Regions from separate parts of the Cupriavidus sp. 05T41 genome, predicted to be linked through region 1. Evidence: predicted binding sites of a transcription regulator. Region 1 holds the regulator's gene; the other holds the start of a gene.
What was found. Region 1 encodes LexA, which represses DNA repair genes until DNA is damaged. Its sites were predicted from a motif close to ACTGTATNNNNATACAGT; they were not measured.
Positions count from the first base shown of each region.

Region 2: a site for LexA is predicted at 8,964-8,981, ahead of AC1DKV_RS14175 (PA0069 family radical SAM protein). Genes of this name have one in related genera too.

Region 1 covers NZ_JBFTLQ010000021.1:253-15,170, forward strand. The annotation lists gene AC1DKV_RS14505 (DUF808 domain-containing protein) at 1-902, opposite strand, end outside; tRNA gene AC1DKV_RS14510 (tRNA-His) at 1,148-1,223, opposite strand; gene AC1DKV_RS14515 (hypothetical protein) at 1,360-1,530, opposite strand; gene lexA (transcriptional repressor LexA) at 1,648-2,304, opposite strand; gene AC1DKV_RS14525 (asparaginase) at 2,535-3,533, shown strand; gene rpsF (30S ribosomal protein S6) at 3,635-4,009, shown strand; gene priB (primosomal replication protein N) at 4,105-4,404, shown strand; gene rpsR (30S ribosomal protein S18) at 4,408-4,686, shown strand; gene rplI (50S ribosomal protein L9) at 4,718-5,170, shown strand; gene AC1DKV_RS14550 (replicative DNA helicase) at 5,390-6,781, shown strand; gene AC1DKV_RS14555 (DUF47 domain-containing protein) at 7,005-7,631, shown strand; gene AC1DKV_RS14560 (inorganic phosphate transporter) at 7,645-8,655, shown strand; gene AC1DKV_RS14565 (C40 family peptidase) at 8,744-9,433, opposite strand; gene AC1DKV_RS14570 (hypothetical protein) at 9,522-9,965, opposite strand; gene AC1DKV_RS14575 (PhoH family protein) at 10,140-11,861, opposite strand; gene AC1DKV_RS14580 (peroxiredoxin) at 12,214-12,675, opposite strand; gene AC1DKV_RS14585 (Mth938-like domain-containing protein) at 12,829-13,209, opposite strand; gene AC1DKV_RS14590 (pyridoxal phosphate-dependent aminotransferase) at 13,547-14,779, shown strand; gene AC1DKV_RS14595 (homoserine dehydrogenase) at 14,830-14,918, shown strand, end outside.
Region 2 covers NZ_JBFTLQ010000020.1:13,020-27,937, reverse strand. The annotation lists gene AC1DKV_RS14215 (methionine ABC transporter ATP-binding protein) at 1-523, shown strand, start outside; gene AC1DKV_RS14210 (methionine ABC transporter permease) at 513-1,166, shown strand; gene AC1DKV_RS14205 (MetQ/NlpA family ABC transporter substrate-binding protein) at 1,254-2,051, shown strand; gene AC1DKV_RS14200 (electron transfer flavoprotein subunit beta/FixA family protein) at 2,255-3,004, shown strand; gene AC1DKV_RS14195 (electron transfer flavoprotein subunit alpha/FixB family protein) at 3,022-3,957, shown strand; gene AC1DKV_RS14190 (acyl-CoA dehydrogenase) at 4,061-5,845, shown strand; gene AC1DKV_RS14185 (D-amino acid dehydrogenase) at 5,913-7,217, opposite strand; gene AC1DKV_RS14180 (Lrp/AsnC ligand binding domain-containing protein) at 7,327-7,830, shown strand; gene AC1DKV_RS14175 (PA0069 family radical SAM protein) at 7,845-8,927, opposite strand; gene AC1DKV_RS14170 (LysR family transcriptional regulator) at 9,152-10,063, opposite strand; gene AC1DKV_RS14165 (TM2 domain-containing protein) at 10,091-10,582, opposite strand; gene AC1DKV_RS14160 (hypothetical protein) at 10,839-11,246, opposite strand; gene AC1DKV_RS14155 (PQQ-dependent sugar dehydrogenase) at 11,426-12,562, opposite strand; gene rpsP (30S ribosomal protein S16) at 12,707-12,961, shown strand; gene rimM (ribosome maturation factor RimM) at 13,122-13,709, shown strand; gene trmD (tRNA (guanosine(37)-N1)-methyltransferase TrmD) at 13,765-14,559, shown strand; gene rplS (50S ribosomal protein L19) at 14,635-14,918, shown strand, end outside.

The DNA.
Region 1 (14,918 bases):
CGCATCCCGAACCTGGCCACGGCAACCGTGGCAGTGACCAGCGCACCGGCCAGCATGCCGGCTACCGCGTTGAGCAGCAGCGGTCCGAGCATTTCCAGGCTGCTTCCCACGCTTGGTACATCCGCCAGAACGCCGGTCACGAGATCCGTCAAATGATGCGCGCCGGGGAATCCGTGGACCAGGATCCCGCCGCCAACCAGGAACATCGCCACGGTACCCGCCACCGAGAGCGCCCGCATCAGCCAGGGCGCCATGCGCAGGATGCCGCGGCCCGCAGCGCGCGCCGCGGCCGATGAGCGCTGGTGCAGATAGAGTCCGGCGTCGTCCAGTTTGACGATGCCGGCCACCAGGCCATAGACACCTACCGTCATGATCAGGGCAATCGCCGTCAACACGGCAACCTGCGTCCCGAACGCGGCGCTCGAAACGGTGCCGAGGGAAATGACGATGATTTCAGCCGACAAGATGAAATCCGTACGCACTGCGCCGCGGATCTTCGACCTTTCGAGAGCGGTGGGGTCCGCCGTCTCCGGCGCCGGGCTTGCTGCTGTCTCCTGCCCGTCCTGATGCATGAAGCCGTGCGCAATCTTTTCGAAACCCTCGTAGCAGAGGAAGGCGCCGCCGGCCATCAGCAGCGGCACGATCGCCCACGGGATGACGGCACTGATGGCCAGCGCGGATGGTACCAAGATGGCCTTGTTGCGCAGGGATCCCTTCGCAACAGCCCAAACCACCGGCAACTCGCGTTCAGCGTTGACACCGCTGACCTGCTGGGCATTGAGGGCGAGATCGTCGCCGAGCACGCCCGCGGTCTTCTTGGCGGCCAATTTGCTCAAGGCCGCCACGTCGTCAAGCATGGTAGTGATGTCGTCGATCAGCAGAAGCAGGCTCGAGCCAGCCATATCCAGATCTCCCGGGTGGGTAGCGAGAAAGCAGATACGTCGCGCATTTGCCGCGCGCATGGAGCATACGGCGTCGTCAGAATACCGCTATTGCCTCGTTGAGCCAGGCAAATAACGCGAGTGCGTAGACGAAATGGGGAGGGGAGAGGGCGCCGGAATCGGCTTGCGATCGGGCCTGAGACAAATAACAGACCCACAAACAAAAACAGCGAGCTTCGCAGCTCGCTGTTTTTGCAATGCAATTCTGGGGTGGCTGATGGGACTCGAACCCACGACGACAGGAATCACAATCCTGGACTCTACCAACTGAGCTACAGCCACCGTCGTAGTCTTTCAGCTGAGTGCTGATCGACGAAAAACAAGATTATACAAACTTCATTCGCGGATGGCTAGTACTTCGCTCAAATTTTTTCGTGATGCCAGGGCGCCGTTGAATCGAGGGATACGCAACGCGATTTCACGCGGAGAGCTTGGGGAGATCTTCCAGTTCGAGCATGCGGCAGATGGCTGCCATGCTGCCGACCATGGTGCGGCGTTGCGCGCCCTGATAGATACGCACGCCCTTGGACTGGCGGAACGGGACGGGCTTGACGGGGCGGCGGGCGGAGAAGCGGTTGGCTGGCAGCATGGCTACACCTGGTAATTTGCAACAACAGTTGGCGGCACCCGCGGCGCGGGTGGCGTTGGCACAAACGGGTGCAGCTTGATGCGGGGCAGGCCCGCTCCAGCCGCACTTGTTGAATCGTCAGAAGGCGCCGGTACGAATCAGGCCGACGGCAATGCCTTCGAGCGAGAACTCTTCGCGGCCGGGCTCAACGATGATGCTGGCGAAGTCGGGGTTCTCTGCGATCAGTTCGATGGTGTCGCCCCGTCGGTTGAGGCGTTTGACAGTGACGTCGTCGCCGAGGCGGGCTACGACGATCTTGCCGTTGGCGGCTTCGCTGGCGCGTTTGACGGCGAGTAGGTCGCCGTCGAGGATGCCGGCGTCGCGCATGCTCAGGCCGCGGACGCGAAGGAGGTAGTCGGGCTGGACTTCGAATACCGAGGCATCGACCTGATACTGGCGGTCGATATGCTCGGCCGCAAGGATTGGGCTACCTGCGGCGACACGCCCGACCAGCGGCAGCGTCAGTTGCATCACGCCGGCCATGGGGAGGGAGAACTGGTCGGGCAGTTCCGAGTCGCTGCGCCATACCTTGAGGCGAATGCCGCGCGACGCGCCAGGCGTGAGTTCGATCACGCCTTTTCGTGCCAGGGCGCGCAGATGTTCTTCTGCGGCGTTGGGCGAGGAGAAGCCGAACTTGGCGGCGATCTCGGCACGGGTGGGCGGGAAGCCGGTGTGCTGGAGGGTGCTGCGAATCAGGTCGAAAATCTGCTGCTGTCGCGGTGTCAGGGTCGCCATGGTCGCCGTATGTGAAAGCACTGTATGTTTAAACAGTATGCTGTGATTTTATACAGTATCGAGTGAAGTGCAAGCGGAATTTTGGGAGGCTGCTCATCGACAGGCGCTTTGTCGCACGCCAGGCGGGTTGTGCTGGTCGCAAGTGTGGGGCGGTAAGCGAGTTACAATCCGCGGCACGCAAATCGCTGATTTCGTGTCTTTTGAATCCGGATTCCAACACGTCCCCCGCCATGTCCCTATTGCGTCGCGTCGTCGTGCTCGCCACCGGCGGCACCATCGCAGGTTCCTCCTCCAATCCGGCCAGTAGCGCCAAATACCAGGCGGCCACGGTGCCGGTGGCGTCCTTGCTTGGCGCGGTGCCGGCGCTCGGCAGTGTGGCCCGCATCGAGGCCGAGCAGGTCGCCCAGGTAGATAGCAAGGACATGTCGTTCGCGCTCTGGTCGAGGCTGGTCGAGCGCATCCGCTTCTGGTCCGCGCAACCCGACGTTGCCGGCATTGTCGTGACGCACGGCACCGACACGCTCGAAGAGACGGCGATGGTGTTGCACCTCGCTTGTCCCGTCGGGCTGCCCATCGTGCTGACCGCGGCCATGCGGCCTTCGACCTCGTTGTCGGCCGACGGGCCGCTGAACCTGCTCGACGCCGTGCGTGTGGCCAGCCACGCGCAGGCGGTGGGGAAGGGCGTGCTGCTGGTCATCAACCAGGAGATCCACGCCGCGCGCGACGTTGTGAAGGCGCACACGTCGGCAGTGAACGCCTTCGCTTCGCCAGCGGGCGGGCCGGTCGGTTATGTGCAGGATGACTTCGTGGGCTTCACGCGCGCCCCGGCGCGGTTGCCGGCCGCGGCCATGCCGATGCCGCAGGCCTGGCCCAAGGTGGAGATTCTCGCCAGCTATGCGGAGCCGGGCCGGGTGGTCGTCGACGCGCTGGTCGGGGCGGGCGTGAACGGTCTTGTCGTGGCGGCCGCGGGCAACGGCTCGATCCACCAGTCGCTGGCCGAGGCATTGGCCGAGGCGGCCGCGGCCGGCGTGGCGGTCGTGCGCAGTTCGCGCACCGGTGCGGGTCATGTGGCGATTCCGGTGGCGCCGCGGCCGGCGTCCGGTGTTTTCGTTGCGGCCGGCAACCTGAATCCTTATAAGGCACGCGTGCTCCTGCTGTTTGCCCTGGCGGGGACTCCCGCGCTGGCGTCCGATCCGGTCGCGCTGCAGGCGCTGTTCGCGGGGAGTTGAAGCGACTTGCCGAGTAAGGCGAAAGCGCGCTATACTTTAAGGCTATCCAACCTTGCCGCACCGGACATGGCGCCCGGGTGGCTTATCCAAAAGGAGCGTCAATGCGTCATTACGAAATCGTATTTATCGTCCATCCGGACCAGAGTGAACAAGTTCCGGCCATGATCGAGCGTTACAAGACGCTGGTCACGTCGCAGGAAGGCCAGATCCACCGCGTGGAAGACTGGGGCCGCCGTCAGATGGCCTACATGATCCAGAAGCTGGCCAAGGCTCACTACGTTTGCCTGAACATCGAATGCGGCAAGGAAACCCTGGCTGAACTCGAACACGCGTTCAAGTTCAACGACGCGGTGCTGCGCCACCTCATCGTTCAGACCAAGAAGGCCGAAACCGCACCGTCCCCGATGATGAAGGAAGTGCAGCGCGAAGAAGCCCGCAAGGCCGCGCAACAGACCAGCGAAGCCCCGGCCGCGTAAGTGCGGACCGTTGCGGTTGCCGCAGACGCTGAGTACGTGAGGCGTCGCGGCGGCGCGGGCGGGCATGGGTACAGGCATCGGGAAGGGAGGCAGCGTTGAACCAGTTAAGGCTCTGCGCAACCCTCGCCGAACGCGATGCCTTGCGCTACACCCCGGCAGGCGTCCCCGTCGTCAACTGCATCTTGCAGTACGCGGGCCAGACCGTCGAGGCGCAAACGCCCAGGCAGGTGGAATTTGCCATCGCCGCCATGGGAATCGGCCAGGTTGGGCAACGGCTCGAGCGTACCCCGCTCGGCGCGATGCTCGACTGCGAAGGATTCCTCGCTCGCAAGCACCGCAACAGCAAGGCTCTCGTCTTTCACATCACTGGATGTAAAGCATTCGAAAAGGATTGAATCATGGCATTCGTCAAACGTGACAACAAGAACAAGAAGCGCTTCCAACAGCAGAACCCGCTGTTCAAGCGCAAGCGCTTCTGCCGCTTCACCGTGGCTGGCGTGGAACAGATCGACTACAAGGATCTGGACACCCTGAAGGATTTCATCGGCGACAACGGCAAGATCACGCCGGCCCGCCTGACCGGTACCAAGGCTCACTATCAGCGTCAGCTCGATACGGCCATCAAGCGCGCGCGTTTCCTCGCGCTGATGCCCTACACCGACCTGCACAAGAACTGATCGGCCCTAGGTCCGTCAAGGAGAAAACACGATGCAAATCATTCTGCTGGAAAAAGTCATCAACCTGGGCAACCTGGGTGACATCGTTCGCGTGAAGGACGGCTACGCCCGTAACTTCCTGATCCCGAACAAGAAGGCCCGCCGTGCGACCCAGACCGCCATCAGCGAGTTCGAAGTCAAGCGCGCCGAGCTGGAAAAGGCCGCCGCCGAGAAGCTGGCCGCTGCGCAAGCCGAAGGCGAAAAGCTGAACGGCCTGACCGTGCAGATCACCCAGAAGTCGGGTGTGGACGGCCGCCTGTTCGGTTCGGTCACCAACGCCGACATCGCCGAAGCCCTGGAAGGCCAAGGCTTCAAGATCGAGAAGGCGCAAGTGCGCCTGCCGAACGGCCCGCTGAAGGTCGTTGGCGATCATCCGGTCAGCGTTTCGCTGCACACGGACGTGCTGGTCGATGTGACCATCGCCGTCCTGGGCGAGCACGTCTAAGACCGGATTCGATGCCACCGCGGGCCCCGCTCAGGGGCTGGCGGCGGGCATCGATTGCTGGCAACAACAAAAAAGGCAGGGGCCAAGCGCTCCTGCCTTTTTTGCTTTGGGCTTAATTGCGACAGGCTGGTCGTCCCGCCGTCACTTCATCGCGGACGATGGCTGACAGCCGCGATTTCTCCTGCGACGGGGGCCCGGCCACCGTTATAATCCCTCCCCATGAACGCGCCCGTCGCAGACCCCCAACTAGATAATCTCAAGGTTCCACCACACTCCATCGAGGCCGAGCAATCGGTACTCGGTGGCCTGTTGCTGGACAACGCCGCCTGGGACCGTATCGCCGATTTCCTGTCCGAAGCGGACTTCTATCGCTTCGATCACCGGATGATCTTCCAGAGCATCTCCCGGCTGATCGCTGCTACCAAGCCTGCCGACGTCATCACCGTCTACGAGGTGTTGCAGGGAGCCGGCAAGGCGGAGGAGGTGGGCGGACTGGCCTACCTGAATTCGCTGGCGCAGAACACGCCCAGCGCAGCCAATATCCGCCGCTATGCGGAGATCGTGCGCGAGCGCTCTGTGCTGCGCAAGCTGGTCACCGTGGCCGACGACATCGCCACCGCCGCGTTCGCGCCCAAGGGGCGCGAAGTGCGGGAACTGCTCGATGAGGCCGAATCCAAGGTCTTCGCCATCGCCGAGGAAGGCTCGCGCGGGCAGAAGGGCTTCCAGGAGATCCAGCCGCTGCTGACCCAGGTGGTGGAGCGCATCGACGAGCTGTACCACCGGGATTCCAGCACCGATGTGACCGGCGTACCGACCGGCTTTATCGACCTGGACCGCATGACCAGCGGCATGCAGGCCGGCGACCTGATCATCGTTGCGGGCCGGCCCTCGATGGGCAAGACCGCGTTCTCGCTGAACATCGGCGAGCATGTGGCGGTGGAGCAGGGCCTGCCGGTGGCGGTGTTCTCCATGGAAATGGCGGGCACGCAGCTGGCCATGCGTATGCTCGGCTCGGTGGGCCGGCTGGACCAGCACCGCCTGCGTACCGGCCGCCTGCTCGACGAAGACTGGCCGCGCCTGACGCATGCCATCCAGCGCATGAACGATGCCCAGCTGTTCATCGACGAAACCCCGGCGCTGAGCTCGATGGAGCTGCGCGCCCGGTCACGCCGGCTGGCGCGCCAGTGCGGCCAGCTCGGCCTGATCATCATCGACTACCTGCAGCTGATGTCGGGCTCGGGCGGCGGTGAAAACCGCGCCACCGAGATCTCGGAAATCTCGCGTTCGCTCAAGGGCCTGGCCAAGGAGCTCAACTGCCCCGTGATTGCGCTGTCGCAGTTGAACCGAAGCCTGGAACAGCGCCCCAACAAGCGGCCGGTGATGTCCGACTTGCGCGAATCCGGCGCTATCGAACAGGATGCCGACGTGATCCTGTTCATCTACCGCGACGAGGTCTACAACCCGGACTCGCAGGACAAGGGCACGTCGGAAATCATCATCGGCAAGCAGCGTAACGGCCCGATCGGGACCGTGCGGCTGACATTCCTGGGCCAGTTCACGAAGTTCGACAACTTCAGCGGCGGCCCCGCCTTCTTCGACAACGACAACTGAAGCCCAGGCCCGGCGCGGCTTGCCGGGCAGCCGGCGCCGCCGGGAAGGCGGATCGCCGGCGCCGCACATCAAAGAGGCGCGGCTTCGCCCCACATGCCTGTAAAATATTGCGTTTTGATGACAGCCGCCGCGAGGCGGCTGTCATTCAATGCACGACTGGCTGATCCAGCAACCCACTCAGCAACAACCAGCGGCGCTAACGCGTCGTGACAAGGAACAACCCATGTTCGGCCGATTCATGCCCACGGAGGGCAAGTTCTTCGAATACTTCAACCAGCATGCCGATTGCGCGGTGACCGCCGCCCGCGAGCTGGAAGTGCTGGTCAACGACCTGCCCAATGCCGAGGCACACGCGCGCCGCGTCCAGGCCACCGAAAAGAAGGCCGACCGCATCACGCACGACACCATCGACCTGCTGCACAAGACCTTCATCACGCCGCTGGACCGCGATGAGATCCACAAGCTCATCACCACCATGGACGACATCCTCGACCTGATGGAAGACGTGGCGGAGACCATCTCGCTGTACGACGTGACCAGCCTGACCGACGAAGCGCGCAAGCTGGCCTCGATCTGCGTGCAGTGCTGCGACCAGGTCAAGATCGCGGTCGGGCTGCTCGAAGACATGAGCAATGCCAGCGCCATCCTCAAGACGGCGCAGCAGATCGACCAGCTCGAGTCCGAGGCGGACCGCGTGATGCGCTCGGCCATGTCGAAGCTGTTCCGCGACGAGACCGACGTGAAACGGCTGATCAAGCTCAAGGCCATCTACGAGCAACTGGAAACCATCACCGACAAGTGCGAGGACGTCGCCAACATCATCGAAGGCATCGTCCTGGAAAACGCCTGAGGCACGAATCGGCATGCAGACCATACAAATGAGCTTGTGGGTGATCGCCTTGCTGGTGGGCCTCGCCTTGCTGTTCGACTTCATGAACGGCTTCCACGATGCCGCCAACTCGATCGCCACGGTGGTATCGACGGGCGTGCTCAAGCCGCACCACGCCGTGGCCATGGCCGCCATGTGCAATGTGGTGGCCATCTTCATCTTCCACCTCAAGGTGGCGGCCACGGTGGGAACGGGCACCATCGACGTCCATATCGTCGACCACCACGTCATCTTCGGCGCATTGGTCGGCGCCATCGCCTGGAACCTGATCACCTGGTACTACGGCATTCCCTCGTCGTCGTCGCACGCGCTGATCGGCGGGCTGGTGGGCGCCGCGGTGGCCAAGGGCGGCACCAGCGCGCTGGTGGGCGGTGGCCTGGCGAAGACCGTTGCGTTCATCGTGATCTCCCCGCTGCTGGGCTTCGTGCTCGGTTCGCTGATGATGGTGATCGTGGCCTGGACTTTCTTCCGCACGCCGCCGTCCCGCGTGGACCGCTGGTTCCGCCGGCTGCAGCTGATCTCGGCCTCGCTCTATAGCCTGGGCCACGGCGGCAACGATGCGCAGAAAACCATCGGCATCATCTGGATGCTGCTGATCGCCAGCGGCCATGTGGCGCAGGGCGGCGGCGAACCGCCGGTGTGGGTCATCGTCAGTTGCTACGTGGCGATCGGCATGGGCACCATGTTCGGTGGCTGGCGCATCGTGCGCACCATGGGCCAGAAGATCACCAAGCTCAAGCCGGTGGGCGGCTTCTGCGCCGAGACCGGCGGGGCGATCACGCTGTTCATCGCTTCGGCGCTGGGCGTGCCGGTCTCCACCACCCACACCATCACCGGCGCCATCGTCGGCGTAGGTTCGGTGCAGAAGGCTTCGGCCGTGCGCTGGGGCGTGGCCGGCAATATCGTCTGGGCCTGGGTGCTGACCATTCCTGCGTCTGCCTTCATGGCGGCGATTGCATGGTGGATCGGCTTGCACGTGCTCTGAGGCGACATCCCGCTGTCGGCACTGCCCCAAAAAAACCAGGCGTCATGCCTGGTTTTTTGTTGGGCGCGGGATGCCCGGCACGCCGAACCTAGCGATTGGCGAAGGCGGCGATGGGGTCGTCGTCCCCGGCCGGCGGGGCGGCAGGAGCCTCCGGCGTCGGCAATTGCGGCTGAGGCCGCGCGGGCATCGGTGGCGGGACGGCCGCGCTGGCCACGCGCCGGGCGCCGTTGTAGCGCGACGCCCAATAGGATTTGCCCATGTCCTCCAGGCGCACGGTGCCGCCGGTGGACGGCGCGTGCACGAAGCGGTTCTGGCCGACGTAGATGCCGACGTGCGAGTTGGCGCGGCCGGTGGTGTTGAAGAACACCAGGTCGCCCGAGGCTACCTGGCCGCGATCCAGCGCCACGCCGCGCTCGCCCATTGCCTCGGTGGTGCGCGGCAGGCTGACGTTGGCGGCGCGCAGCACCACGTAGCGCACCAGGCCGCTGCAGTCGAAGCCGGAGTCGGGCGTGTTGCCGCCATAGCGGTAGGGCGTGCCGACCAGGGACATGGCCTGGATGGAGACTTCCTCGAGCCCGGCGCTGGGGTCCACCATGGGGGTGCCGCCAGGGCGGGTCTGGCCGGCGTTGCGGGTCGGCGGCGCGGAGGCGCAGGCGGCCAGCACAAGCGCGGCTGCGCACAGCAAGGGCAGGCGGGCCCGGCAGGCAACGCGCGCCGGTAATGATACGGGCCCGGGTTCGGGTGACTTGGCTGTCTGGCCTGTCTGGCGCGTTGGCATTCTTGTTCTGATCGATTGCGGGCCGGGCGCCAAGCACCGCGCAGACAGCCGCGCAACAGCCGCGAAAGCAGCCGTCCGGTGGCACCGCTTACCAGCGCAACTGCGCGTTGTACGTGCCGGTGCTCACATTGACCGACTTGGCCTGACCCTTATAAGTCGCTTCGATATTGTAGCTGCCTTGCGGGGCCTTGATCAGGCACTTCGGCCCGGCCGCCGTGAAGCTGGCAACTTCGTGGCCTTCGCGCATCATGCGCACGGCCACGTCGGCCAGGAATTCGCCGCGTTCGCCCTGGGTGAAGAGCACGCCCATATTGAAATTCTTCTGCTGCGCGGCGAGCTGCTGCTGCTCGTCCGCGGCAATGCCGCCGCACACATAGCTGACCGGCCCCATGGTGCGGATCACCATTTCGTCCGCGGCGAGGGCGGAGCCGCATGGCAGGGAAAGTGCCGCAAGGGCAAGGCCGCCGGCCAGGGCAAGCCGCGCCCTGACCTTGTTCCTGGCATGCGCCAGGCGAGGATGCTGGGTATCCATTCAAGTGCCTCCGTCGATCCAGAGCCAAGATGAAAAAGCGCCCGCCAGGCGCCGGCACGCAGGGTGCCGAACTTGGCGGGCGCTCCGGTTACCTTGATGCTAGGCCACGCCGGCAGACAATGCTGCCGGGCGCGGTCCTACACGGGAAGCGGGCTTGCCGGCTTGGTGCAACGCCTACAGGACATCCGCGGCATGGTCCGCCAGGCGCGAGCGCTCGCCGCGCGCCAGCGTGACGTGGCCGCTATGGCTCCATCCCTTGAAGCGGTCGACGACGTAGGTGAGCCCGGACGATCCTTCGGTGAGGTAGGGCGTATCGATCTGCGCGATATTGCCCAGGCAGATGATCTTGGTGCCCGGGCCCGCACGCGTCACCAGCGTCTTCATCTGCTTCGGCGTCAGGTTCTGCGCCTCGTCGATGATGACGAACTTGTTGACGAAGGTACGGCCGCGCATGAAGTTCATGCTCTTGACCTTGATGCGCGAACGGATCAGTTCCTGGGTGGCGGCGCGGCCCCATTCGCCGGCGCTGTCGTCGCTCTTCTGCAGCACCTCGAGGTTATCGTCGAATGCGCCCATCCAGGGCTGCATCTTCTCTTCCTCGGTGCCGGGCAGGAAGCCGATATCCTCGCCGACCGGCACGGTGGCGCGGGTGACGATGATCTCGTTGTAGAGCTTCTGGTCCAGCACCTGCTCCAGGCCCGCCGCCAGCGCCAGCAGGGTCTTGCCGGTGCCGGCCTGGCCCAGCAGCGTGACGAAGTCGATCTCCGGATGCATCAGCAGGTTGAGCGCGAAGTTCTGCTCGCGGTTGCGCGCGGTCACGCTCCACACATTGTTCTTGTGGTGCGTGTAGTCCTTGAGCGTCTGCAGCAGCGCGGTCTTGCCGTTGATCTCCTTGACCTGGGCGTACAGCGGCAGGCTGCCGTCGCTGGGCTCCAGGTAGACGAACTGGTTGACCAGGAACGAGGGCACCAGCGGTCCGGTCAGGCGATAGAACATCGCGCCGGACTTCGGATCCTGCCAGCTCTCCACGCCCTTGCCGTGCTTGGCCCAGAAGTCGTTGGGCAGGATCATCACGCCCGAGTAGAGCAGGTCCTTGTCCTCGAGGACCTGGTCGTTGAAGTAGTCCTCGGCGGGCAGCCCCAGGGCGCGGGCCTTGATGCGCATATTGATGTCTTTCGACACCAGCACGACCTGGCGGTCCGGAAACTGCTGCTGCAGCGCGCTGACCACGCCCAGGATCTGGTTGTCGGCCTTGCCTTGCGGCAGGCCGTCGGGCAGCTTGATCTCGTTGAGCTTGGTCTGCAGGAACAGCTTGCCCTGCGCATCGCGGTTGCCGAGCTTGGCCAGCGGCATGCCGTCGTCGAGCACGCCGTCGGTGCCCCCCACCAGCGCGTCGAGGGTACGGCTGACGGTGCGCGCGTTGCGCGCGACTTCGCTCATGCCCTTCTTGTGGTTGTCCAGCTCCTCGAGCGTCATCATCGGCAGATAGACGTCATGCTCTTCGAAGCGGAACAGCGAGGTCGGGTCGTGCATCAGCACGTTGGTGTCCAGCACGAACAGCTTGGCCGGGCCAGTGTGTTTGGGTGCGCGGCGGCTGGTGGTGCCGGCGGCGGTCTTGGCCGGGGTCTTCGGCACCGAGGCCAGGGTCGGCACGGGCGTCAGCGGCGTCGGCGCGTCCTTGTTGCGCGCTCGCGTGGTGCCGCCGATGCGGGTCTCGACGCCCGAGGCGTCTTGCGCCGTGCTGTTTCCGGTTTCCAGCAAGGCCACGCGCTCCAGCGCCGGCACAGGTTTCTTGGCCTGTGTCGCTGATCTGGCCTTGGGCAGCTTGGTCACCGGGGCGAATTCACTCGGGTCAAGCAATTGAGCAGGCTTGGCGGGCATGGTCGGCAGCGGCATGCTTGGCTTTCCTTTCAGGGGGAGAAGACGGCTGGAAAACGGCGCAGGGCACGAGTGCGGCCGCGCTGGGCCGCGAAGTTGCCGATCGTGTCCTGTGCGTACAAACAAAAAAGCCGCCAGACCTGTGCAGCAGGTTTGACGGCTTTCTTGCGGACCGGAGACACGGCAGGTCCGCTACCGGCCCGGGGCTCGAGGCGCCTGGGCCGGGACGATGAAACAGCGTGGCATCCGGATTCTGAACTCATTACGGATCAATGTATCCGAACGATTTCTGTTTTGCAATCGCTGGCAGGACCCGGGGGCCAAGGTGTTGCTGCGGCGATCCAGCCGCCGCCCCGAAGGGCGTTTGCGCTCAGAGATCCCGCACGATCTGCAGGACCTCGTCCACATGGTTGGGCACCTTGATGCCGCGCATGGCGTGGCGCAGGATGCCCTTGCCGTCGATGATGAAGGTGCTGCGCTCGATGCCGCGCACTTCCTTGCCATACATCTTTTTCATCTTGATGACATCGAACTGATTGCAGACGGCTTCGTCGCCGTCCGAGATCAGCTCGAAGGGGAGCTCCAGCTTGGCCTTGAAGTTGTCGTGCGACTTCATGCTGTCGCGCGAGATGCCGTACACCGCCGCGCCGGCCTTGACGAAGTCGTCGTGTTGGTCGCGGAAGTTCATGGCTTCGGTGGTGCAACCCGGCGTATTGTCCTTGGGGTAGAAATACAGCACCACGGTCTTGCCGCGCTGCCCGGCAAGGCGGAAAGCGCCGCCGGTGGCGGGCGCGCTGAAGTCGGATACGGCCTGGTCGAGACTGACTGTCATTCTTATGGCTCCTGGGAGGGGCAGGAAGGGGGCGGCTGCATGAGTGCTGCCACCATGGTGGCGGCAGATGGGGGCTGCCCGGCAAACTTCAAGCGTGGCGCCCGCGTAACTTGTCGTTTCGTCCCTGGGCGGGCGCATGGCGCCGGGCCGGCCTCAGGCCGGGTCTTCGAGCAGCAGCACGGCCGCCACCTTGCGGCCTTCCGCCATCAGGATGTTGTAGGTACGGCATGCGGCCTGCAGGTCCATGGCGTCGACCCCTACATGCCGGCGCGCCAGCGAGGCGGTCAGGCGCGGGTGCGGGAAGCGCAGGCGGCTGCCGGTGCCGAGCAGCACCACTTCGGGTGCGTGCTCGAGCAGCCCCTCGAAATGGGCCGGCTCGAGGTCTTCGAAGTGCCGTACCGGCCATGGCCGGACCTCGCCTTCGGGCATGACCAGCACGGAGTCCGTGTAGCGCACCATGTTGATTTCGATATAGCCGGGCCCGTAGGCGGTCACCGTATTGAGGGCATTGGGCTGGTCAGCGTGGAGTTTCAAGGGGAAACCTTTCGGGGCGGCGCCGGCGCGGGCGCGGCGGCGGGGCCGGGCCGCGCGGGGCGGGTTGAGGGCAGTGTCGGTGGCAGCGGGCGGGTACTGCAGGCCGGCCGGCAGGGCAGGCCGCGCCGCGCGCGGCGGCTGCCGGCGGCATACGCTGCAATGCAAGAATCCCTGCCGAAGTCTGTCATAATCCGATAAATTATAGCTTTTGCCTCCCTGCCTGCCACGTTTTGCGTTGCATTGCAGCGGACAGGCGCTCGCGGACCGCTCCTTCCCACCCAGATTCTCTAGCCAGCCGCCGTTCACCCGGCGGCCCTTGCCTCCTGCCGACATCGCCGTGAAACCGATCCAGAAATCCAACAAGCTCAACAATGTTTGCTACGACATCCGCGGCCCGGTGCTGGAGAAGGCCAAGCAGATGGAAGAGGAAGGACACAAGATCATCAAGCTGAACATCGGCAACCTGGCCGTGTTCGGTTTCGACGCGCCGGAAGAGATCCAGCAGGACATGATGCGCAACCTGCCCAATTCGGCGGGCTATTCGGATTCCAAGGGCATCTTCGCCGCGCGCAAGGCGATCATGCACTACACGCAGCAGAAGAACATCGAAGGCGTGGGGCTGGACGACATCTACGTGGGCAACGGCGCCTCGGAGCTGATCGTGATGTCGATGAACGCGCTGCTCAACAGCGGCGACGAAGTGCTGGTGCCGGCGCCGGATTATCCGCTGTGGACCGCCGCGGTGAGCCTCTCGGGCGGTACCCCGGTCCACTACGTATGCGACGAGGCCAACGAGTGGATGCCCGACCTCGACGACATCCGCGCCAAGATCACGCCCAATACCAAGGCCATTGTCGTCATCAACCCGAACAACCCCACCGGGGCGCTGTATTCGGACGAACTGCTCAAGAGCATCGTGACGATCGCGCGCGAGCACGGCCTGATCATCTTCGCCGACGAGATCTACGACAAGGTACTCTACGACGGGCACACCCACACGTCGATCGCCGCCTTGTCGACCGACGTGCTGACGGTGACCTTCAACGGCCTGTCCAAGAACTACCGCTCCTGCGGCTACCGTGCCGGCTGGATGATCGTGTCGGGCGACAAGCGTCCGGCGCTGGACTATATCGAGGGGCTCAACATGCTGTCCTCGATGCGCCTGTGCGCCAACGTGCCCGGCCAGTGGGCCATCCAGACCGCGCTGGGCGGCTACCAGAGCATCAACGACCTGGTGGCCGAAGGCGGCCGCCTGCGCCGCCAGCGCGACCTGGCGCACGAGCTGATCACGCAGATCCCGGGTGTCACCTGCGTCAAGCCCAAGGCCGCGCTATACCTGTTCCCGAAGCTCGACCTGTCGATGTATCCGATCCAGGACGACCAGGAGTTCATCTACGAACTGCTGCAGGAATCCAAGGTGCTGCTGGTACAGGGCACGGGCTTCAACTGGGACAAGCCGGACCACTTCCGGATCGTTTTCCTGCCGCACGAGGAAGACCTGCGCGAGGCCATCGGCCGCGTAGGCCGCTTCCTGGAGGCATACCGCAAGCGCCACGGCCTCGCGGCCTGAGCCGGCGCGCGGCGCAATTCATTTTTCCGCAACTCTGAGTCAGATCGTCCATGAATCCCATCAAAGTAGGCCTGCTTGGCATCGGTACCGTCGGTAGCGGCACGTTCAACGTGTTGCAGCGCAACCAGGAAGAAATCCG
Region 2 (14,918 bases), on a different contig from region 1:
CGATCCGGAAACCACGCGCGCCATCCTGGAGTTGCTCAAGCAGATCAACCGCGAACTGGGCCTGACCATCGTCATGATCACGCACCAGATGGAAGTGATCAAGCAGGTCTGCGACCGTGTCGCCGTGCTGGAAGCCGGCCAGGTGGTCGAGACCGGCCGCGTGATCGACGTCTTCCTGCGCCCGCGACACGAGGTCACGCGCGCCATGATCGGCGATGTGATTGCCCAGGAACTGCCGGCAAGCGTGCTCAAGCGCGTGGAAAGCCGGCTTGGCAACGGCCGCGACCATGTCTACCGGCTGGCCTTCACCGGCGAAGGCGTGGACCAGCCGGTGCTGGCCCAGGCCATCCGCCGCCATGGGCTGGACTTCAATATCCTGCACGGGCATATCGACGAGATCCAGGGCCAGGCCTTCGGTTCGCTGGCCATCATGGCCACCGGCGAACCCGCCGACGTCAAGGCCGCGATGGCATTCCTGCAAGAACAAGGCGTGGTCGTGGAGGAGATCGAGCATGTGGTCTGAAATGTTTGATCTGTTCGTGACCTCGTTCAACGAGACCTTGCTGATGGTGGGCATCTCGGGCGTGGTCGGCTCGCTGTTCGGCGTGCCGCTGGGCGTGCTGCTGCACCTGACCAACCGCGGCGGCGTGCTGTCGCACCCGCTGTTCAACCGCACCATCGGCGTGGTGGTCAACGCGGTGCGCTCGATTCCCTTCATCATCCTGCTGGTGGTGGTGATCCCGTTCACGCGCTTTATCGTCGGCTCGTCGATCGGCACCACCGCGGCCGTCGTGCCGCTGACCATCGCCGCCATTCCGTTCATCGCGCGACTGGTGGAAAGCGCGCTGCGCGAGGTCGACAAGGGTTTGGTGGAGGCCGCCCAGTCGATGGGCGCGACCACCGGCCAGATCGTGATGAAGGTGCTGCTGCCCGAGGCCATGCCCGGCATCGTGGCCGGCCTGACCATCACCTTCGTGAGCCTGGTCGGCTATTCGGCCATGGCCGGCGCCATCGGCGGCGGCGGGCTGGGCGACCTGGGCATTCGCTACGGCTACCAGCGCTACATCACGGAAGTGATGGTGGCGGTAGTGCTGATCCTCATCGTCTTCGTGCAGGCGGTGCAGAGTTTCGGTGACTGGCTGGTGCGGCGCATCAGCCACAAGTGAGCGAGGCGCGCGGCAGCGCGCAACAAAAGAAATCAGGGCAATCGAGAAATCGAGCCATCCAGAAATCGAGAAACAAGGAAGTCAGACATGCAACGTCGTAACGTGCTGCAATGGATCGCCGGCGCCGCCATTGGCGCCACCCTGGCCACTGGTGCCATCGCCCAGGAAAAGCCGATCAAGATCGGCGTCACCGGCGGCCCGCACGCCCAGATCATGGAGCAGGTCAAGAAGGTCGCCGCCAAGGACGGCCTGAACATCCAGGTCGTCGAGTTCAGCGACTACATCCAGCCCAATGCCGCGCTGGCCGCCGGCGACCTCGACGCCAACAGCTACCAGCACCTGCCGTACCTGGAAGCGCAGATCAAGGACCGTGGCTACAAATTCACCCACATCGCCTTCACCGTGACGTTCCCGATGGGCGTGTATTCCAAGAAGCTCAAGTCGCTCGACCAGCTCAAGGAAGGCGCGCGCGTGGGTGTGCCCAACGACCCCACCAACGGCGGCCGCGGGCTGCTGCTGCTGCAGAGCAAGGGCGTCATCAAGCTGCGCCCGGATGCAGGCCTGAAGGCCACGCCGCTGGACATCGTGGCCAACCCGAAGAAGATCAAGATCGTGGAGCTGGACGCAGCGCAGCTGCCGCGCTCGCTGGATGACCTCGACGCCGCCGCGATCAACGGCAACTATGCCGAGTCCGCTGGCCTGTCGCCGATCAAGGACGCCATCGCCATCGAGGGTCCGAAGGGCCCCTACGCCAACCTGATCGCCATCCGCGAAGCCGACAAGAACAAGCCCTGGGTGGCCAAGCTGGTGAAGGCTTACCACTCGCCCGAGATCAAGCAGTATGTGCAGAGTACGTTCAAGGACTCGGTGATTACCGCCTGGTAAGCTGAAAAAAACCGCCAGACCTGCGTGCTCCAGGGCATTCTGCAGCACAATGGCGCAAGGTTTTCACGTTGCCGGGCTATGCCCGGCAATTCTTTACCGATAAAATAGTACGACCGTTCGAAAAACAAGAGAGCCGCCAACCCGGTGGTTATAATGGCGGGCGAACCAAATTTCTGACTATCGACTATCAGTGGAGTGAGCGCATGAAAGTACTCGTCGCAGTCAAGCGCGTGGTGGATTACAACGTCAAGGTCCGGGTGAAGTCGGACGGCACGGGCGTGGATCTGGCCAACGTCAAGATGAGCATGAACCCGTTTGACGAAATCGCCGTGGAAGAAGCGGTGCGCCTGAGGGAAGCCGGCGTGGCGACCGAGGTGATCGCCGTGTCGTGCGGCGTGGCGCAATGCCAGGAAACCCTGCGCACCGCGATGGCGATCGGCGCCGACCGCGGCATCCTGGTCGAGTCGAGCGAAGACCTGCAGCCGCTGGCCGTGGCCAAGCTGCTCAAGGCGCTGGTCGACAAGGAGCAGCCGCAACTGGTGATCCTGGGCAAGCAGGCCATCGACGACGACTCCAACCAGACCGGCCAGATGCTGGCCGCGCTGGCTGGCCTGCCGCAAGCGACCTTCGCCTCCAAGGTGACCGTTGCCGACGGCCGTGCCTCGGTGACGCGTGAAGTGGACGGCGGCCTGGAAACGCTGTCGATCAAGCTGCCGGCGGTGGTGACCACCGACCTGCGCCTGAACGAGCCGCGCTACGTGACGCTGCCCAACATCATGAAGGCCAAGAAGAAGCCGCTCGAGACCGTCAAGCCCGAGGACCTCGGCGTCGACGTCGCGCCGCGCCTGAAGACCGTCAAGGTCGTCGAGCCGCCCAAGCGTACCGCGGGTGTGATGGTGCCGGACGTTGCGACGCTGGTGCAGAAGCTGAAGAACGAAGCCAAGGTCATCTGAGCGCCAGGAGATAAAACATGACTGCACTCGTCATTGCTGAACACGACAACCAAACCATCAAGTCCGCCACGCTGAACACGGTGACGGCTGCCGCCCAGTGCGGCGGCGACGTCCACGTGCTGGTGGCCGGCGCCAACGCGAAGGCTGCCGCCGACGCGGCCGCCAAGATCGCCGGCGTGTCCAAGGTGCTGCTGGCCGACGCCGCCTACTTCGGCGACGGCCTGGCCGAGAACGTGGCCGAGCAGGTGCTGGCCATCGCCAACGACTACAGCCACATCCTGGCCCCCGCGACCCCCTACGGCAAGAACATCCTGCCGCGCGTGGCCGCCAGGCTGGACGTGGCCCAGCTGTCGGACATCACCAAGGTCGACAGCCCGGATACCTTCGAGCGCCCGATCTACGCCGGCAACGCGATCTCGACCGTGCAATCGTCGGACAAGGTGAAGGTCATCACCGTGCGCGGCACCGGCTTCGACGCCGCTGCTGCCGACGGTGGCTCGGCCGCCGTGGAAAGCCTGCCGGCCGTGGCTGACGCGGGTATCTCGCAATTCGTCTCGCGCGAAGTCACCAAGAGCGACCGCCCCGAACTGACCGCAGCCAAGATCATCGTGTCCGGTGGCCGTGGCGTGGGCTCGGGCGAGAACTACACCAAGGTGCTGACGCCGCTGGCCGACAAGCTGAACGCCGCCATGGGCGCCTCGCGCGCCGCGGTGGACGCCGGCTTCGTGCCCAACGATTATCAGGTCGGCCAGACCGGCAAGATCGTCGCGCCGCAACTGTATATCGCCGTCGGTATCTCCGGCGCGATCCAGCATCTGGCCGGCATGAAGGACTCCAAGGTGATCGTGGCGATCAACAAGGATGCCGAAGCGCCGATCTTCTCGGTGGCCGACTACGGCCTGGTGGGCGACCTGAACGTCGTGGTGCCGGAACTGGTGGCGGCGCTGGGCTGATCGCAGGGTTCGGCCGCCGCCAGGCGCGCCGGACCGGGCCAGGGAGTACAAGCCGTTCCGGGCCCGCCCGAGAACGGCTTTTTTATACATATCGGAGACATCGATGACCTACCGTGCCCCGCTCAAGGACATGCTGTTCGTGATGAACGAACTGGCTGGCCTCGACGCAGTCAGCAAGCTGCCCGGCTTCGAGGACGCCACGCCGGAGACGGCGCAGGCGGTGCTCGACGAGGCGGCCAAGTTCAACGAACAAGTCTTGGCGCCGCTCAACCGCATCGGCGACACCGACCCCAGCAGCTGGAAGGACGGCGTGGTCACGACCACGCCCGGCTTCAAGGAGGCCTTCCGCCAGTTTGGCGAGGGCGGCTGGCAGGGCGTGCTGCATCCGCAGGAATTCGGCGGCCAGGGCCTGCCCAAGGTCATCGCCACCGCGTGCAACGAGATGCTCAATACGGCCAATCTCTCGTTTGCCCTGTGCCCGCTGCTGACCGACGGCGCCATCGAGGCCTTGCTGACCGCCGGCACGGACGCGCAGAAGGCCACCTTCCTGCCCAAGCTGATTTCGGGCGAGTGGACCGGCACCATGAACCTGACCGAGCCGCAGGCCGGTTCGGACCTGGCAGCCGTGCGCACGCGCGCCGAGCCGCAGGGCGACGGCACGTTCAAGGTCTTCGGCACCAAGATCTTCATCACCTACGGCGAGCATGACATGGCACAGAACATCGTCCATCTCGTGCTGGCGCGCACGCCGAGCGCGCCCGAGGGCGTGAAGGGCATCTCGCTGTTCATCGTGCCCAAGTTCCTGGTGAACGAAGACGGCTCGAACGGCGCGCGCAACGACGTGCATTGCGTGTCGATCGAGCACAAGCTCGGCATCAAGGCCAGCCCCACCGCGGTGCTGCAGTTCGGCGACCACGGCGGCGCCATCGGCACGCTGGTGGGCGAAGAGAACCGCGGCCTCGAGTACATGTTCATCATGATGAACTCGGCGCGCTTCTCGGTCGGCATGCAGGGTATCGCCGTGTCCGAGCGTGCCTACCAGCAGGCCGTGGCCTTTGCCCGCGAGCGCGTGCAGAGCCGCCCGGTCGACGGTTCGGCGCGCGAGGCGGTCACCATCATCCACCACCCCGACGTCAAGCGCATGCTGATGACGATGCGCTCGCTGATCGAAGGGGCACGCTCGGTGGCCTACGTTGCCGCGGCCGCTTGCGACACGGCGCACCAGCATCCGGACGAGGCCGTGCGCAAGCAGAGCCAGGCCTTCTACGAGTTCCTGGTGCCTATCGTCAAGGGCTGGAGCACGGAGCTGTCGATCGATGTCACCAGCCTTGGCGTGCAGGTCCACGGAGGCATGGGCTTCATCGAGGAAACCGGCGCTGCGCAGCACTACCGCGACGCGCGCATCCTGCCGATCTACGAAGGCACCACCGCCATCCAGGCCAACGACCTGGTCGGCCGCAAGACCCTGCGCGACGGCGGTGCCGTGGCGCGTGCCATCTGCGCGCAGATCGCGGAAACGGAAGCCGCACTGGGCAAGCAGGATGGCGCGGCGTTCGCAGCGGTGCAGGCGCAGCTGGCCAAGGGCCGCACGGCGCTGGAAGCCGTGGTGGCGTTCGTGGCGTCCAATGCCAAGGCGGATCCCAACGCCGTGTTTGCCGGCAGCGTGCCTTACCTCAAGCTGTGCGGCATCGTGTTCTCGGGCTGGCAGCTCGGCCGCGCCATGCTGGTGGCACAGGCAAAGCGCGGCGAGGATGCATCGTTCCATGACGCCAAGATCGCCACGGCGCATTTCTTCGCCGAGCACATCCTGTCGCAGGCATCGGGTTTGCGCGATGCCGTCGTGGCGGGCGCCGCGCCGGTCAATGCCTTGAGCGAAGCGCAGTTCTGACCTGTTCGTGCGCAAGCAAAAGGCGGCCCCGCGGGGCCGCCTTTTTTTACGCGCGAGCCCGGATCGCTCAGGCCACGGCGGGGCGGTGCACGGCGCGCGTGCCCGGCTGCTTCACATAGCGTGCCACCGACAGGTCGTCGGCGCGAATGGCGGGCGAGGTACCGGACACCAGGTCCGACAGCAGCTTGCCCGAGCCGCAGGCCATGGTCCAGCCCAGCGTGCCGTGCCCGGTATTGAGCCACAGGCCCTTGAGCGGAGTCGGGCCGACGATGGGGGTGCCATCCGGCGTCATCGGGCGCAGGCCGGTCCAGAACGTGGCGCGGCTGACATCGCCGGCGCCGGGGAACAGGTCGGTCACCACATGCTCCAGCGTGCGGCGCTTGGACGGGTCCAGCGAACGGTCATAGCCGACGATCTGGGCCATGCCGCCCACGCGGATACGGTCGTCGAAGCGCGTAATGGCAACCTTGTAGGTTTCGTCGAGCACCGTCGACACCGGGCTGCGGGTTGCATCGGTCATCGGCACGGTGATCGAGAAGCCCTTGAGCGGGTAGACCGGCAGGTTCGAGAGGCCCGGCAGGAAGTTCTTCACGAAGGGCGTCGACCAGCTGCCCAGCGCTACCACCACCAGGTCCGCCATCACGGGCTGGCCACCCACCATGGCGCCGGTGACCGCGTCGCCCTTGGTGAGCAGGCCGTCGATGGAGCGGTTGTAGTGGAACTGCACGCCCAGGCTCTCGGCCATGGCCGCGAGTTGCGTGGTGAAGAGCTGGCAGTCGCCGGTTTCGTCATTGGGGAGCCGCAGGCCGCCGCTCAGCTTTTGGCTGACGGCGGCAAGGGCCGGTTCGCTGGCGGCGAGGTCCTCGCGCGATAGCAACTGGTAGGGCACGCCGGCCTGTTCGAGCACGGCGATGTCCTTGGCCGCGCCCTCAAGCTGCTCGTCGGTGCGGAAGACCTGCAGCGTGCCTTGCTGGCGTCCTTCGTAGGCAATGCCGGTATCGGCGCGCAGGGCGCGGATGCAGTCGCGGCTGTATTCGGCCAGACGCACCATGCGTTCCTTGTTGATGGCGTAGCGCTCGGCCGAGCAGTTCATCAGCATCTGCCACATCCATTGCAACTGGAACAGGGTGCCGTCCGGACGGATGGAGAGCGGAGCATGCTGCTGGAACATCCACTTGATGGCCTTGAGCGGCACGCCCGGCGCGGCCCAAGGCGAGGCATAGCCCGGGGAGATCTGGCCGGCGTTGGCAAAACTGGTGCCCAGCGCGGGCGCGGCCTCGCGGTCGATCACGGTGACTTCATGGCCGGCGCGGGCCAGATACCAGGCGCTCGTCACGCCAATCACACCACTGCCAAGGACAAGGACGCGCATAGTCGGGGGCTCTCAACCAGAAAGTAAGTCAGATAAAGTATTTATCTCTATACTATTGAAATATGTGCAGTCATAGTTATCGTAATTTTCAGAGAAACAGGATTTACTCATGAGAACAAGTCGTCAGCCCCTGCGCAGCCTGGACCGGCTCGACCGCAAGATCCTGGCGCTGCTCCAGGCCGATGGCCGCATGTCGATGAAGGAGCTTGCGGAAGCCGTGGGGCTGACCATCACGCCCTGCATCGAGCGGGTCAAGCGCATGGAGCGCGACGGGGTCATCATGGGCTACTACGCGCGGCTCAATCCCGCGCTGCTGGGCAGCGGCCTGCTGGTCTTCGTGGAGATCTCGCTCGGCAACAAGTCGGGCAATATGTTCGAGCAGTTCCGCCGCGAGGTATCACGCATTCCCGAGGTGCTCGAATGCCACCTGGTGTCGGGCGACTTCGATTACCTGATCAAGGCGCGCATCCGCGAGATCGGCGAGTACCGCCGCCTGCTCGGCGATATCCTGCTGCAGTTGCCGGGCGCCGCGCAGTCCAAGAGCTATGTGGTGATGGAAGAGATCAAGGAAACGCTGGCGATCGCGGTCGACGAAAAGGCGCCGCTTGCCTGAAGCCGCGGCGCGGTTCAGAACAGTTTCATTTGCGCTGCGGCGCCGTCCCGGGAAAACAGTTCGGTGGTCAGCGCATGGCGCTCGGTATTCAGGCCGAAGCGCCGGCATGCCAGCTTGAAACGCTTGCTCAGGAGTTCGGCAAAGATACCGGTGCCCGTCATGCGCACGCCGAACCGCGAGTCGTAGGCCTGGCCGCCGCGCATTTGCGCCACCAGGCTTTCGACGTGCTTCGCGCGCAGCGGATGATAGGTGGCCAGCCATTCGGAGAACAATGCCGCCACCTCGCGCGGCAGGCGCAGCAGGGTGTACGCCGCGCTGCGCGCCCCGGCCTTGGCGCAGGCTTCGAGGATGGCCTCCATCCCGGAGTCGGTCAGGCCGGGAATCACGGGCGCCACAATCACGCCGACCGGAATGCCGGCTTCGCGCAGAGCCGCGATCGCGGCCAGGCGGCGCGCCGGTGCGCTGGCACGGGGTTCGAGCGTGCGTGCGATCTCATTGTCGAGCGAGGTGACCGACACATGGACGCGCACCAGGTTCCTGGCCGCCATGCGCTGCAGGATATCGATGTCGCGGGTGACCACGCCCGACTTGGTGATGATGGCCACGGGATGATTGAAGCGCTCCAGCACCTCCAGGATCCCCCGTGTGATTCGCAGGCCCCGCTCGATGGGCTGGTATGGGTCCGTATTGACTCCCAGCGCGATTACCGACGGCGTGTAGCGGCGGCTGCCGAGTTCGGCCTCGAGCAGGGCCGCGGCGTTTTCCTTCGCGTACAGGCGGGTCTCGAAGTCGAGGCCAGGCGAAAGTCCCAGATAGGCATGGCTGGGCCGCGCGTAGCAGTAGATGCATCCATGCTCGCAGCCACGATAGGGGTTGATGGACGCGTGGAAGGGCAGGTCCGGCGACTGGTTGTGCGAGACGATGCGTCTGGCCTTCTCCGTGAAGACAATGGTCTGGATCGGTGGTGTCGTTGGCTCATCGGCGGCTTGCCATTCATCGTCGACGCGCTCGCGGGTCCATGCATCGAACCGGCTGACATCATTCGAGCGCGCAGCCCTGCCTTTTAGCGGGCTGATGGGGTGGGGTCGGTTCGGCACGGGGGCTGTCCTGCATCCAAGGTAATCTGGGTTGATACTGTATATTTATACAGTGGTCGCGCCAAAATACCAAGGCCCGGTCGCACCTGCGCATAGCGGTCCGACAGCCGGACGGAATCGAGGCGTGAACGCAGGCGTGCCGGCAGGAGGCAATGTCTGGGATGGCAGGGCTGAGGCATCGCGGCAGGCGGCGGGGCAGCCTGGCCAGTTCGCGCCGGGGGGCGCTATTGCGCGGGCTCGCTGTCCCAGTAGGGCGGAGAGCCGAAACATGCGGCGAAGAAATCGATGAACGCGCGGGTCTTGGCCGGCACCTGCCGGCGGCTGGGGTAGACCGCCCAGATCGAAACTGCCGGCAGCACGGGATAATCGGTCAGCACGCTGACCAGCGCGCCGCTGCGCAGGTGGGGGCCGACATCCCAGGTCGACTTGAGCGCCAGCCCCATGCCGGCCAGGATGGCATCGCGGATGACCTCGCCGTTGTCCGTGCGCAGGTTTCCGCTCACTGCCACCACGGTCTTGCCGAGCGCCGTGTCGAACTGCCATGAGGCCTGGTCGCTGAGCACCAGGCAATTGTGCTGGCGCAGGTCTTCCGGATGTCGCGGCGTGCCATGCGTGGCAAGGTAGGCAGGCGAGGCGCAGATGGCGCGGTGGCTCGGCGCCAGCGGCCGCGCCACCAGCGACGAATCGGGCAGGGCCCCCATGCGCAGCGCCACGTCGACGCCGGCCTCGACCAGGTCGATCACCTGGTCGGTCAGGCGCAGATCCAGCGACAGTCCCGGATAAGCCGAGAGGAAGGCAGGAATGGCCGGGGAGACATGCTGTCGGCCGAACGAAGCGGGCACCGCGACGCGCAATTGCCCGTGCGGGGCTTCGGCGCCTCGGCCCACCGCTTGCGCCGCGAGGTCGGCGGTGTCGAGCAGTTGCCCGGCATGCTCGAGGAAACGCTGGCCGTCGCCGGTCAGCGAGATGCGCCGCGTGGTCCGGTGCAGAAGCCGCGTCCCCAGTTGCTGCTCGAGTTGCGCGAGCCTGCTGCTGGCCGACGAGGTGGATAGCCCGAGATCGCGCGCCGCGGCCGACAGGTTGCCCAGCGTGGCGGCGCGCACGAAGACGGCGATGTCGAGCAGGTCGAAGTGCATTGGCGCCGGAATGGCTGCGCCGTGCGCTTATTGCGAGAGGGCGCGGGCCGCCTCGACCTGGGATTCGAAGAAGGTCTGGAAGCTGATGGCGAGGCCGGCCATCAGCAGCCCGGTGCCGATCAGCAGTGACAGGATGACCAGGATCACGACTGGCCAGCCGGAGCGCGTCGGCTTGCCGTGCGGGTTGAAGCGGGCGTCCCATTTGTCGTCCGGACGCAGCCCGTACACGATGGCCGTGAGGAAGGCTGCGATCACCGACGTGCCGCCGGCCACCGCGAAGGTCCAGTTCAGCGCCGGCGAGCCGGCCCCGGTCTGCATCGACGCCACGCCGATCGCGCCGGCCAGCGTCGCCAGCAGATGGGCCCAGCCGAACTTGTCGCGCAACCCGCCCAGGTAGAAGCGGTGAAGCCCCAGGCTGCCGAACAGGAAGGCCAGTGCCACCGTGATCAGCTTCGATTTTCCGGGGGATGTCGTGACGGTCGCGGCGGCAGATGATGGGGCTTGGGTGGCGGCAGGCATGGGCAGCTACGAAGTGGAGGGCCGGCAAGGCGTGCCGGCACAGGGTCGGGGTGAGGGCCAGGCAGGCTGGCGCCGGCGCTCATTGTACGCCGCTACGCGGCGCGGACAATGCGGCACAGGCGCGCTGCCGCCGTCGCTTGCGAACTGTTTGGATACTGCCCGGGAACCGTGCGAGAGGCGCGACCAAAGCCAAGCCGGGACAGCGCCGCGAGGGGGATGCGAGGGGGATGCGAGAAGTGGATATCGTGCTGGCAGCCTAGCGGCTGCCGTCCCGGCCACGGGCCTGCCAACCCGGGCCCATGCCGGAGCCGCGCTGATCGCCACGCCCGCCATCGGCCTGCGCATTGCGATCGGGGTGGCGGCCGCGTTCGTCTTCGCGTTCCTGGGGGGGCGGCGGGCGGCCGTTCAGGCGGTCGTCCGCGCGGGCGCGCGCTTCCATGCGTTCGATCTGGGCGCGTACATGGTCCTGCCGTTCGGCACGCACGCTTGCCATTTCCCAGCCACCCTGGCTCGGTTGCCCGCGCGCATTGGTCATGTTCCGGCCTTCGGGCCGGTTATGTTGCCAGAACGCGACCTGAGCGTGGCCGGCAGGGCTGAGGCCGATCAGGAAGACGGCCAACAGGATGCCAGCCACCGGGTCGCGCAGGAGATTGCGGGGGAGCATGCGGAATCCCAGTTTCCTGTCGCGCGGTGATGTTATTGGTAGATGGAATCATGGTACGCACGCGCATCCGGCACGCCTATGCAAAAGCCGTTACCGGTGTAACGGATTGTTTCGTCCCCACTGCCGGGGAATTTGCCGCCTGTCGACAGCTGCCGGCGAGGCGCGGGCCGCCTCCGTTTTCATGGCGCGTAGCGGATGCGGTAGATCGCGCCCGCCATGTCGTCGCTGACGAGCAGCGAGCCGTCCGGTGCCACCTGGACATCGACCGGACGGCCCCATGGCTTGTCATTCTGCAGCCAGCCCTGCGCGAAGATTTCCTGGCGCACCACCTGGCCAGCGTCATCCAGCACGATCCTGGCGATGCGGTAGCCGATCCGCTCGCTGCGGTTCCAGCTGCCATGTTCGGCGATAAAGATATTGTTGTGATATTCGGCAGGAAATTGCGCGCCCGTATAGAAACGCATGCCGAGCGCGGCCACATGAGCGCCCAGCCTGGCCACCGGCGGTTCGAATTCCGCGCAGGCGCGCTGCTTGCCGAATTCCGGGTCGGCAATGGTGCCGGCATGGCAGAACGGGTAGCCGAAATGCTGGCCGGCGCGGGTGAGGCGGTTGAGTTCGTCGTCGGGCTGGTCGTCGCCCAGGAAGTCGCGGCCGTTGTCGGTAAACCATAGCTGGCGCGTGGCGGGGTGCCAGTCGAAGCCGACCGAGTTGCGCACGCCCCGCGCCACCACCTGCAGGTCGCTGCCGTCGGGCTTCATCTTCATGATGTTGGCGTAGCGGTTCTCGTCGGGCGCGCAGATATTGCAGGGCGCGCCGACCGGCACGTAGAGATAGCCGTCGGGCCCGAAGGCGATGAATTTCCAGCCGTGGTGGGTTTCGCCGGGAAAGCGGTCGCTCACCACCACCGGCCTGGGCGGGTTGTCCAGCCGGGCTTCCACGTCATCGAGCCGCACGATGCGCGAGGTCGAGGAGGCATACAGCGCGCCGTTCCGGAAGGCGACGCCAACTGGCATGGTCAGGCCCGTGGCCACCGTTCGCACTTGGGGGCTGCCGGCCAGCGGGTTGCTGATGGCGTAGACTTTGCCTTCCCCGCGCGTGCCCACGAACAGCGTGCCGGCCGGCGACATGGTCATGCCGCGCGCCTCCGGCACCGACTGGCTGAGCACTTCGATGCGAAATCCGGGCGGCAGCTTGATCTGGTCGAGCGGCAAGGCCTGCGCTGCGGTGCTGCTGGCGTTAGCGCCAAGGCACGCGCCAGCGGCGAGCACGCCCGCCAGCAGGGCGCGGCAGGCGGGAATGTGGAGGTAGGAACGCATGCGACGCTCTCCTGTCGGGGTTTTCGCCACGATGCCTGTGGCGGTGTGTCGCGTCAATCGCTCTAAGTGTTTGTTTGGCCTCGGGATTTGGTCTATACTCTTGCGTTTCGTGTTCGAACATCAAGTTTTCTGAGGAATCAACCCATGGTCGTAATCCGTCTGGCTCGCGGTGGCAGCAAGAAGCGCCCGTTCTTCAACATCGTCGCTGCTGACTCGCGCAACCGCCGTGATGGCCGTTTCATCGAGCGCATCGGCTTCTACAACCCGCTGGCTTCGGCAAGCGAAGAAGGCCTGCGCCTGGTGCAGGACCGCCTGACCTACTGGACTGGCGTTGGCGCGCAGATGTCGCCGACGGTTGCCCGTCTGGTCAAGCAAAACGCCGCCAAGGCCGCAGCCTGATTGTTGTGACGCGCGTTTCGCGACGCGTGGCAAACGACAAGTGACCGAACGCAAGCAAGGCGCCCCGGCGCGGCGGCCGCTCAATGTGCCGCTCGAACCCTCGGCGCGGCCGCAGGCGGCCCAGCAAAAGCCGAATCTCAAGCCGCAGGGCGCGACCGGGTTGCCGGCCGCGCTGGCCTATACCGACGCGTTGCCGGACGACCTGGTCGAAGTCGGCTATATCGGCGCAGCATACGGGATTCGGGGCTGGGTCAAGATCCAGCCGCATGCCGACGATGCGAGCGCGCTGCTGCACGCGCGCCGCTGGTGGCTGCTCAGGCCGCCGCCGTCCGGCGTGCTGGGTGCGGCTGCCGCCGTGCAGTCCGATGCCTTGTGCGTGAAGATCGCGCAATCCCGCGAGCATAGCGGTACCGTGGTGGCGCAGGCGGTCGGCGTGTCCGATCGCAGTCACTCGGAAGCGCTCAAGGGGCGTCGCGTATGGATCCGCCGCGAGGATTTTCCCGCGCCGGACGAGAACGAGTTTTACTGGGTCGATCTGATCGGCTGCGCCGTGTTCAACGAACAGGGCGAGCTGCTGGGCGAAGTGTCCGGGCTGATCGACAACGGGGCTCACCAGATCCTGCAGGTGGCGCATGCCTTGCCCGACGGCAAGACGGGCGAGCGCCTGGTCCCGTTTGTCGATGCATTCCTGCGCTCGGTCGATATCAAGGCCCGGCGCGTGGTGGTCGACTGGGGGCTGGACTACTGAGCGCCTGGCAACAGGCGCCGAGCCCGACCTGGTGGGCAGGCAAAGGGAGAGGCGGATGCAGTTCGATGTGATCACGCTGTTTCCCGAGATGTTTCGCGCGCTGACCGACTGGGGCATTACCAGCCGGGCGGCGAAGCAGCAGCGTTATGCGCTGCGCACCTGGAATCCGCGCGATTTCACCACCGACAATTACCGTACCATCGACGATCGCCCGTATGGCGGCGGCCCTGGCATGGTCATGCTGGCCAGGCCGCTCGAGGACGCTATCGATGCGGCATGCGCGGCCCAGCAGGCCGCGCGGCCGGAGGCGCAGGCGGTACGGCCGCATGTGGTGCTGATGTCGCCGCAGGGCGCGCCGCTGACGCATGCGAAGGTGATGTCGCTGGCGCAGCGCCCGGGTCTCGTGCTGCTGTGCGGGCGTTACGAGGCCATCGACCAGCGCCTGATCGAGCGGCGCGTGGACGAGGAAATCAGCCTCGGCGATTTCGTGCTGTCGGGCGGCGAACTGCCGGCGATGGCCGTGATCGACGCGGTGGTCAGGCATTTGCCCGGTGTGCTGGGCGATGCGCAGTCGGCGGTCCAGGACAGCTTTGTCAATGGGCTGCTGGATTGCCCGCATTACACGCGGCCTGAAGAGTACGAAGGCGTGCGGGTGCCCGAGATACTGCTCGGGGGTCATCACGCCGAGATCGAGAAGTGGCGGCGCCAGCAGGCGCTGGCGAATACTGCGAAGAAGCGCCCCGACCTGATCGAGGCGGCGCGCAGCGAAGGTTTGCTCAGCCGTGCCGACGAGAAATTCCTGTCGGCGTGGCTGGCGAATGAAGGGCGGGAGTTCGCTCCCGTCAAGTGAAACCCCATCCTCTGCCGGGGCCCGGGCAATGCCCGGGGCATTCAACGCTGGCATGATGGACAAGGAGAAGAAACGATGAACCTCATCGAGCTGATCGAGAAAGACGAAATCGCGCGTCTGACCGCGAACAAGACCATCCCCGCATTTGCGCCCGGCGACACCGTGATCGTCAGCGTGAACGTGGTGGAAGGTAACCGCAAGCGCGTGCAGGCCTACGAAGGCGTCGTGATTGCCAAGCGCAACCGCGGCCTGAACTCGTCCTTCATCGTGCGCAAGATTTCCTCGGGCGAAGGCGTGGAACGTACGTTCCAGCTGTACTCCCCGCTGATCGCCGGTATCGAAGTGAAGCGCCGCGGTGA